DNA from 3 places in the Rhizobium sp. L9 genome. Region 2 is predicted to be linked to each of the others. Evidence: predicted binding sites of a transcription regulator. Region 2 holds the regulator's gene; each other region holds the start of a gene.
What was found. Region 2 encodes LexA, which represses DNA repair genes until DNA is damaged. Its sites were predicted from a motif close to TGTTCNNNNTGTGTTCNG; they were not measured.
Positions count from the first base shown of each region.

Region 1: CO660_RS00125 (ImuA family protein) is a predicted target of LexA. The motif match lies at 1,688-1,705, and genes of this name have one in related genera.
Region 3: CO660_RS07890 (helicase-related protein) is a predicted target of LexA. The motif match lies at 1,586-1,603, and genes of this name have one in related genera.

Region 1 covers NZ_NWSZ01000001.1:21,942-25,218, forward strand. Annotated here, with positions in the region: gene CO660_RS00120 (DNA polymerase Y family protein) at 1-963, opposite strand, end outside; gene CO660_RS00125 (ImuA family protein) at 884-1,639, opposite strand; partial or broken gene CO660_RS34430 (RpiB/LacA/LacB family sugar-phosphate isomerase) at 1,917-2,286, shown strand; gene CO660_RS00145 (AAA family ATPase) at 3,198-3,277, shown strand, end outside.
Region 2 covers NZ_NWSZ01000008.1:69,211-72,487, reverse strand. Annotated here, with positions in the region: gene CO660_RS10170 (ComEC/Rec2 family competence protein) at 1-1,128, shown strand, start outside; gene lexA (transcriptional repressor LexA) at 1,109-1,825, opposite strand; partial or broken gene CO660_RS10160 (VOC family protein) at 2,024-2,923, shown strand; gene kdsA (3-deoxy-8-phosphooctulonate synthase) at 2,920-3,277, shown strand, end outside.
Region 3 covers NZ_NWSZ01000006.1:195,999-199,275, reverse strand. Annotated here, with positions in the region: gene CO660_RS07890 (helicase-related protein) at 1-1,423, opposite strand, end outside; gene CO660_RS07885 (DUF3309 family protein) at 2,221-2,376, shown strand; gene CO660_RS07880 (glycine zipper domain-containing protein) at 2,403-2,663, shown strand; gene CO660_RS33225 (hypothetical protein) at 2,851-3,009, shown strand; gene CO660_RS07875 (beta-ketoacyl-ACP reductase) at 3,078-3,277, opposite strand, start outside.

The DNA of each region.
Region 1 (3,277 bases), on a different contig from region 2:
CTTCTCGATGCGGTCATGCAACAGCTTGGTCAGCCAGCCGACATCACGCACAGGCTTAGCTGTCCCTGCCCTGAGTGCCTGGATCGTGTTATCGACACGGTGGACGATCAGGTCGGTCCGGCGGACGCCCAACCCCTTGGCCTGCAGTTCTCGACAGAGCTTCGTGACGAGACGAGAAAGATATTTGGCGATAGTCTCAGCTGCGCCAATCGGCTCAGCGAAGTCTCGATGGACTTCGATGATCTCGGGACATCGGATAGGGTCAATGGGCTCGGCGACCCGGCCAAACATCTGATCAACACGGCGAGCGGTTTCCGGGCCGAAACGAAGCGTCAGTGGTGCACGAGGCATCGCAGCCAACTCGCCGACTGTTTTGAAGCCAAGCATGCGAAGACTCGATATCGTTTCGGCATTCAGCCGCAGTGTCGAGAGGGGAAGTCGTGCAACGGCATCGGCTGTCTTCCCTGCTGGAATGACCTTGGCTTCCGCCGTTATGGATCGCGCAAGGCCGTATGCTGCTCCCCAAGTATCAGCAACGACAGCACGGGCTGGCAGACCGCGTGCTCGAAACCGGTTCACGAGACCGGACAACATAAGCTCTTCACCACCTTGAAGATGGTCGGCTCCCTCGGTGTCCATCACGATGCCATCCGGCGGATCGGCTGCCACGACGGGCGAGTATTGAGACAACGTCCAGAGCGTCAGACGTTCGAGAGCGGCAAGATCAGCGGCGGGATCGGCATCTACCATGTGGACACTCTGGACCAATGCCTGCGCCTTCGCAGCGGCCATGCCAACGTGAAGGCCGAGCTTAGCAGCATTCCCGTCGACGGCCGACAGCCACCGCTTCGAACCGCTGCGTGCAACAACGACGAGCGGCGTCTCAACCGGTATGGACGGATCGGCGCGTCTGATCCGATCCGTCGCCAGCGTCGGAAAGAAGACTGATACGACCCTGGGCATCGCATGCACCTATTTCAAAATCCGCACTTTCACCTGCCTTGACTCTCATCAACTCCGCGAGCCACCGTGCCCGGCCGATGCCCGGCACAGGTAGCTGCTCTGACGGCAGGACGGATATCCGCCATCGTGTCGCCGCTGACGTCGGATGACCGAAGTCTCCAGCCTCCGTCTGCCGCCGCCATCGTCGGATTAGCAGGCCTATGGTTCCGGAGCCCTCGGCGGCAAGCTGCAGACGGCGCGAAACCACCATTGGCAGGCGCACCGTTTCTCCAACCACCGCTCCGAGACCACCGAAACGAAGAGCTTCCTCGAAGCTTTCGAGCACATAGTCTTCCTTGATGGCTTCGATATAGATCACCCGATCAGGATGGAGGCCGACCTGAGCAAGTGCCGGAGCGAACAGGTCTGGGCGGGCGAGACACCAAACCACTTTACCCTTGGTCCGAGCAGCAATCCCGGCTGCAAACAGGGCAGCCGCAGCGCCGTCGACCGCCCCTGCTCCGCCACCTGCAAATTCGTGGATCGCGCCATAGGCCAGCCCACCTCCCGGAAGTCGGTCGTCGATTTCGCAGACTCCGAAGGGCAGAACCGTCTTCGGACGGGTCACCGCTCCTTCGAGGTGCTGGATGCGATCTCGAAGATCCGAGATGATCTGGTTCGCGCCGCTCTGCGCCATTCGGAGCCTTCATCAAAATCAGGTTTTCATTTCGTCAGGAAGAAAGCATGTTCCCTATTTGTTCCTTTTGCAATATGAGTCAATGTGCATGTAGTGGCGAGTAGCGAATGAACTACAACCTACCGGGATGCCGTGGAGCCCAGTTTTGAATGAATTCAATCGCATAGTTCAGAACCGTCACCAGGCGCTGAAAATGTCATCGATGAGAAAATATACCTGGAGCGATCTGACTGCGCTTCGCGATTTTCAAGCGCCCGTCAGTATCTTCGAGTGCAGCTGGGTAGTGGTCGATATCGGACCAACAACGCCCGAGAGCACATCCTATCCTACGCACGGCGAAGCGGCAGCGCGGCTTGTTGCCTCTGGCGATTGTCGTTTTGGCATCATTCTATGTGGCACCGGCCAGGGCAGCATGATGGCAGCGAACAAGGTAAAGGGCATCCGTTGTGGCGTCTGCGGCGACACATTCTCCAGCCCGAATGGTTCGCCAGCACAACGATGCAAATATGCTTTCGCTTGGCGTGCGCGTGGTGGGCGAAGGGCTAGCGCTTGATACCGTGGACGCGTTCCTGACTGCCTCCTTTGAGGGCGGCCGACATGCGACACGGGTGGAGATGATTGAGGCGCTGCAGGGTAGCGCCCGTTAAGGGCGCACTTCGGGCATCCTTGTGGCCTATTTAGCTCCTCCCGCATCCCCTTGTATGAGGTTTGGCGCAGCCTCCCGTCAAAGTCCAGGCCCGGCATTGGCAAATCACGACGCGGCAGGAAAGCGAACGCGACGGCGGTCAGAGTTCTCAAGCAGCCCGGCGGTATCGCGCGAGCTGACACGTTGTGATCGCCACGCAGCGAGTTTGTCCACGCCACCTAGTGGTGCATACCTATCCGATACCAGACGGCGTGGCCATTTCGTACGACTGCGATACCTCTATTCCCTACGAGGGCTGTAGGCTCATAGCGCCGCGACCTTGCAAGCCAAAGTTCATCTCCTGGCAGCATCCGCGCGAGCAGAGTCTTCAGTTCCTCGTCCGGGGCAGGCATGCCATCCCGAAACTCGGCGGGCAAAGCCTCGATGCCACCCATCATGGAAATGAGCCACTCGCGATATCTTTGCGGGGTTGTGCGCTCTAGCAATACAACTTCATCTTTAGAGACTTTCCGGTCGATCTTCACTCTCATTCTTCTTCCCGACGCTAACGAAATATGCGGCCATGGTTCCTCAGTCAGAGGCGATAACACGCGTGATACGGGAACAGCAACGTTCGCTTCGGAGCGACTGTGACTGTAAAAATTCGAGATAAGTGCAATTGCACAAGCCGGTTATCGGGGCAATCCTCTTAACCAAATGGATTGGCACCCAAAATTGATTGACCCAACGACGCCTGGTCGTTCTTATCAACTGCTATCTCTGTAGGCAAAATGGCCGGACTCTAATCCAGTCCGGAGAAATTCTTAGTGGCAGGTCAAATCCAACCATTCAATAGCCGGTTTTTAGGGGATTAACCACGATATCCCGTTCAAATCTGGTTCAACCTGTGATCTAACTTCGGCATTATTTCAGATGCGATCGGTTGAACTGGAAGTGATCATAAAACCTCGTTGGCTTCGCGACCTTGTTCGCTTCCTGCCCCTTAAGAGTCA
Region 2 (3,277 bases):
GTATCGGGCTATCAGTTGTGGAAGGACAGGCGTGTCCGCGAAAACGCTTTTCTGAAACTGCCGATCATCAGGCCGGTGGTTGCCGTCGCCGGTTTCTTCGGCGGCGTCTTCCTGACCTCGCTGATCGGCGGCTTTTCCACCGCATTGTTTTCGATCGAGCATTTTCATCGCCTGACGGCTTACGGCCTGCCGGCAAACCTTGCGACGATGCCGATTATCTCCTTCATCGTCATGCCGGCCGGATTGTTGGCGATGTTGCTCATGCCTTTCGGTCTGGACGCTCCGCTCTGGAAGGTCGTCGGATTCGGCCTCGATCTGGTGATTGCGGTTGCCAAGACGGTGTCCGGCTGGGGCGGTGATATCGGCATCGGCCGCTTGCCCGGCTGGTATTTCGCAGTGGCGGTGGCAGGCTTTCTGCTGCTGACGCTGCTGCGCACTCGGCTGCGCCATGTCGGCACATCGATCATCGCCATCTCGACGCTCATCGTGCTGCTTCTGCCGGTTCCCCGGCCGCCGGATCTGGTGATTTCGGAGGATGGCAGTCTGGTTGCGGTCGTCGCGGCTGAGGCAATAGCTTCCAACCGTGAAAACCCGCCGGATTTCATATTCGACCAGTGGCAGAGAGCGCTGGTGCTGCCGACACATGATCCGCCGAAGATGCTGGATGGTCCGGCCATCCCGCCGGAAGGAGAAGGCCGCCGTGTCAGGCTTTCCCGCGATCAGCAGAACGAAGCGAGTGCGGCGATGCGGGCAGCCGCAGCAGGCGGTGAAGCAAACCGTTTTTCCTGCGTCAAGAAGGCTTGGTGCACATCAAGACTTGGCAATGGCCATATCGTCACCGTTATCGACAATGCCGCCTATCTCGGCCCGGCCTGCGATACGGCCGATATCGTCGTGACCTCGGTCCGTCTGCGTTTCAACAGCTGCCGTTCAGGTGGCACGCTTTTCACCGGCGAGACGCTGCGTAGGACCGGCTCGCTCGAATTGCGTTTCGCCGATGCCGGCCTGGAGGTCACCACCGCCTTCGATGCCTTGTCGCGACCATGGATGCGCCATCGCGCCTATGATTGGCGCAATGATCGTTTTACCGATTCCAGCCCATCCGGCGTCAGTGATAGCGACGGATGAGGCCGACGAGCTTGCCCTGCACCTTGACGCGGTCGGGCCCGAAGATGCGGGTCTCATAAGCCGGGTTGGCGGCCTCGAGCGCGATCGAGGCGCCCTTGCGGCGGAAACGCTTCAGCGTTGCTTCCTCGTCATCGACGAGGGCAACGACGATATCGCCGGGACTGGCGGTACTGCCGTTGCGAATGATCACGGTGTCGCCGTCGAAGATGCCGGCGTCGATCATCGAATCGCCTTTAACCTCCAGCGCATAGTGCTCACCGGAGCCGAGCATATCTGAAGGAACGACTATATCGTGGGTGTTGTTCTGGATCGCCGAGATCGGAACGCCGGCGGCGATACGTCCCATGACCGGCACGGAGACGGAGTTGCCATTGTCGGCGACCGGCTTTGGCGCAGCGGGGGCGGCGACCGGCTGGGGCTTACCGAGGCTGCCCTCGATGACGCTCGGCGAAAAACCGCGACGCTGAAGACTGGGGTTATAGGCCTCCGGAAGCTTGATCACCTCGAGCGCCCGGGCGCGGTTCGGTAGGCGGCGAATGAAGCCGCGTTCCTCAAGCGCCGTGATCAGGCGGTGAATGCCGGATTTCGAGGCGAGATCCAGGGCATCCTTCATTTCGTCGAAAGAGGGAGGAACGCCGGATTCCTTCATGCGCTCATGGATGAAAAGGAGAAGCTCCTGTTGTTTGCGCGTGAGCATCGACGTTAGACCCCGTGATTGAAACAAATCCAGAACGGACACTATATGTTCCATATGTGTTCCGCAAGTAGCTAAATTTCCGTAAAAGTTCACGTCAACTCGCTGAGATTTTTATTTTCATTTGCCGGATTGGCGCACATGTCTTGCATTGAGGGAGGTGCTGTCGCACATCTCTTTCCGGTTTCAGGAGGGATATTCATGAACGCGCATTCCGCCAGGTCGCACCCGCTGGATCATGTCGTGCTGCCCGTGGTCAATATCGATCTGGCGCGTGAGAGGCTCGGCAAGCTCGGTTTCACCGTCGCCGCCGATGCGCGCCATCCCTTCGGAACGGAGAATGCCTGCGTCTTTTTCGCCGACAAGACCTATCTGGAGCCGCTTGGCGTGGCGAGTGTCGACGAGAGCGAAGCAGCGGCCCGCCAGGGCAACGTCTTCATCGCCCGCAATCGCGCCTTCCGTTTCCGCTGCGGCGAGGAGGGACTTTCTGCGCTGGCCTTCCTCAGCGAGGATGCCGACCTCGATCATAAGCGCTTCGTCAGCAACGGCGCGAGCGCCGGTGAGATGTTGCAGTTCAGCCGGCCGATGCGGATGCCGGACGGTTCGGAGAGCGTCGGCAGCTTTAAGCTGGCCTTTGCAGCTGATTTGCGCGCCCCCGATTTCTTTCTCTTTACTTGCCAGCGCATCACTTCGTTCCCTACAGATCGCGCCGCGCTGGAGAGACACGCCAATGGCGTGATCGGCATTGCCGAGATCGCACTTTGTGCACCGGACCCGGCGGCATTCGCCGCCTTCGTCGGGCTCGCGATTGGGCAGGCGGCGGTGGAGAAAACCGGTTTCGGCATGAATATCGCGGCATCAAATGCAAAGATCAGCTTGATGACGGCCGGAAGGGCTGGAGGCCTATTTCGAGACCGCTGTCTCATCAGCCGATCGCGGCCTGCGGGGGCGGGCAATCCTCTTCACCGTCATCGATCTTGCCGTGACAGAAGCGCATTTGGGTGCTAACGGGATCACATTCACACGCGCAAGAACAATCGCATTCTGGTGAAGCCCACGCCCGGGCAGGGTGCGCTCTTCGCCTTCGAGGAAACACGATGAGCACCGACACGAATTCCGAAGTCAGGATCGGCGAAGGCGAAGGCCAGGTCACTTTTTCCAATACTGGCCGCTTGTCGCTGATCGCCGGTCCATGCCAAATGGAGAGCCGGGATCACGCCTTCATGGTCGCCGGCACGCTGAAGGAGCTTTGCGGCAAGCTCGGCATTGGCCTCGTCTACAAGAGCTCCTTCGACAAGGCGAACCGTACCTCGCTCTCGGCTGAACGCGGCATCGGCCTGGAAAAGGGCATGGAGGTCTTTGCCGACCTCAAGAAGGAATTCGGCTTTCCCGTCATAACCGACGTCCATACGGCCGAGCAATGCGCCGAGGTGGCCAAGGTGGTCGATGTTCTGC
Region 3 (3,277 bases), on a different contig from region 2:
CAAAGCGTTTCGTCAACCTTTCATGTAACGCATCGGACAATCGATCTTCGATTTCCCGCGTCTTTTCCTGCCAATGTGTCGGATCGGCAAGCCAGCCGGGCCGATTCGAAACGTAGGTCCAGGTCCTTATCTGCGCGATTCGCGCCGAAAGCGTGTCAATTTCCCCATCAGTTCGATCCGAGCGATGAACCTGCTCCGCAAGAAACTGCTCGTTCACCGTGCCATAGCGCACGAGATCGGAAAAGAGGGTCGAAATAAGATCGGCATGTTGGGCCGGAGTGATACGCCGGTAATCGGGCAGCGCGCAAGCCTCCCAGAGTTTTTCGACGCGGGCCGGCCTGTCGGCGAGGTCCATTACCTCGGGGTAGCGCGAAAGCTGCTCGAGCGCCTGCTGGTCGACCGCCGGCAGCGCCCGCGTCAGCCCGGGCACGCGCGGCCCGGCCTCCAGGCTGGCGCGCAGCGACTGAATCGAGGAGAAGTCCATCTCCGTCGTGCGCCACTGCAGAACCTTGACGTTGTCGAATTCATGTCCCTCGATGCGCTGCACCAGTTCCTCGTCGAAAGGCGAGACCTGTCCCGTGACGCCGAAGGTGCCGTCCCGCACGTGCCGCCCGGCGCGGCCGGCGATCTGGCCGAGTTCGGCCGGATTGAGGTTGCGGAACTGATAGCCGTCGAATTTCCGGTCCTGGGCGAAGGCGACGTGATCGACGTCGAGGTTGAGGCCCATGCCGATCGCATCGGTCGCCACCAGATATTCGACGTCGCCCGCCTGATAGAGCGCGACCTGCGCATTGCGGGTGCGGGGGCTCAACGCCCCCAGCACGACTGCCGCGCCGCCGCGCTGCCGGCGGATCAGTTCGGCGATGGCATAGACCTCGTCGGCGGAAAAGGCGACGATGGCGGAGCGCTGCGGCAGCCGGGTGATCTTCTTCTGCCCGGCGTAAAGGAGATGCGAAAGCCGCGGCCGCTCGACGATGGTGATACCTGGCAGGATATGCTGTAGGATTGGCCGCATCGTCCCTGCACCCAGCAACAGCGTTTCATCGCGGCCGCGAAGATGCAGGATGCGGTCGGTAAAGATATGGCCACGCTCGAGATCGCCTGCGAGCTGTACCTCGTCGATCGCGACAAAGGCGGCTTTGGTCTCCCGCGGCATCGCCTCGACAGTGCAGACGGAAAAACGCGCATTGGGCGGCGAAATCTTTTCTTCGCCGGTGACCAGCGCCACGTTCTGCAAGCCGACCTTCTCCACCACCCGCGTATAGACCTCGCGGGCCAGGAGCCTGAGGGGCAGGCCGATCACGCCGGTCCCGTGTGCGACCATGCGCTCGATGGCATAATGGGTCTTGCCGGTATTGGTTGGTCCAAGCACCGCGGTCACACCGCGCCCGCTCAGAATCATCGGCTGCGAAGTCAGAGTCATGGTCCATGCAAGTGAGGCAGGCGCGCCCCGGGAAAAATTTTGCCATCTCGATGGAGGCACAGAACACATGGACAGCTACCGCCGCAAACGCAAGGGCAGATTTCAAAATGCGTCGGGGATTGCGACCTGTGCGAGTCGTCTCGACGGTGCGTATTTCCAATTCGGAACAGCGTGAGAACGAATCAGAGACGAATCGCTGACTCCTATTGATTCAGCTTTTGTTCACGGCTAAGTATTGATTTTGAATCACTTTTTCCTACTAAATGCTGAATCGCGGAACTCTCTCCTGTTGGTATTTTGTGACCGTGCCGGAGGTCTGGCATACGCTTTCTGCCAAGTGAAAAATGCGTCGAAATTAACGTCTCGATCAAATACGGAACAAATCAGCGACGAATCGCCGACTGCTCGGCTTTCCCCTTTCGTTCACGGCCAGATCTGGTGGCGTCGCCATGTTCTGCCGCTAGATGCGGGGCAGGCGGCGAGGTCTCGTCACGTCGGTGTTAATCTTCCGGCGAGCAAATTCACACAGCGTTAAGCCGGACCCGCTTGCCCAGTGGGATCGATCAAAAACGGAACGAATCACCGACGAATCGGAGACATCGAGACCTTCCTGCTTTGTTCACCGCAACATATTGTATTTAAACGCTTTTTTAACCATACGGACGGTTTGTGAGGGGTGACGGATCACAAACCATGAATCGCCTTGCGTGCTAATTTACGCGCCCAACCGGGAACAAAAATCGCCAATGCGTGTTTCTTGTCCATCCAGATTGCGGATGAAATGAAGGAAAAACACCATGCTTGGCACGATACTTCTCGTTATCCTCATTCTGCTCTTGATCGGAGCTCTGCCAAACTGGGGTTATAGCCGTGGCTGGGGCTATGGACCTTCCGGCGGTTTGGGGCTAGTTCTCGTCATTATCATTATCCTTGTACTAATGGGCCGCATTTAAAGCCCGACAACTTGGGGAGTTACGACATGATGAAGAAGATTGTTCTTATCGGCGCGCTCGTGGGCGCTCTCGCATCCTGCACGGCGACCGAACAGGGCACGGCGATCGGCGCCGGCACCGGTGCGGTCATCGGCGGCGCGGTCACCAACAGCTGGGGTGGTGCCGCTGTCGGCGCGGTTGCCGGCGGTCTGACCGGCGCCCTCATCGGCCAGTCGGTCGAACGCCGCGGCTACTGCATCTATCGCGACCGCTACGGCCGCCGCTACGAGGCTCGTTGCCGCTACTGACCGACAAGTCATATCGGACTCCCAACGGGCGCTTCGGCGCCCGTTTTCTTTGCCGGCGCGTTCGTCAATGTGACGTTGACGAACGGTCGTGAAAGTCAAATCTACCGGCGCCCACTAGCTTGGCGCATATTTCCTTCGTGAGCGCAGGGCAGGTACCATCGCCCAAGGCACTGAAAGGAATATTTGCATGGACCAGATTGTCCTGAATTCCACCGTCGCCATTCTCGTTGCCGCGGCTTTCCTGACATCCGCGGTCTCAGCTCTTCGCAGCGGAGATCGCTCGCGGCAGCGAGTGCCTGTCAAGATTCGGGTTCAGCGAGACCGGAACACCGGCAAGCGCTTCTGACCTCCCGAACAAAAGCAAAGGCGCGTCCTGCAACGCGCCTTTGCAAATCAACAAACGTTCGTCCTGTCTTAAACGAAGAATTGCCCACCATTGGCCGTCAGCGTCGAACCGGTGATGAAACCAGCATCGTCGGAGACGAGGAAGGTGACGCAGCGGGCAATTTCTTCGGGCTCGCCGAGCCGGCCGACCGGGATCTGCGGAATGATGCGTTCATTCAGTACCTTCTCCGGCACGGCAAGCACCATTTCCGTTCCGATATAACCGGGGC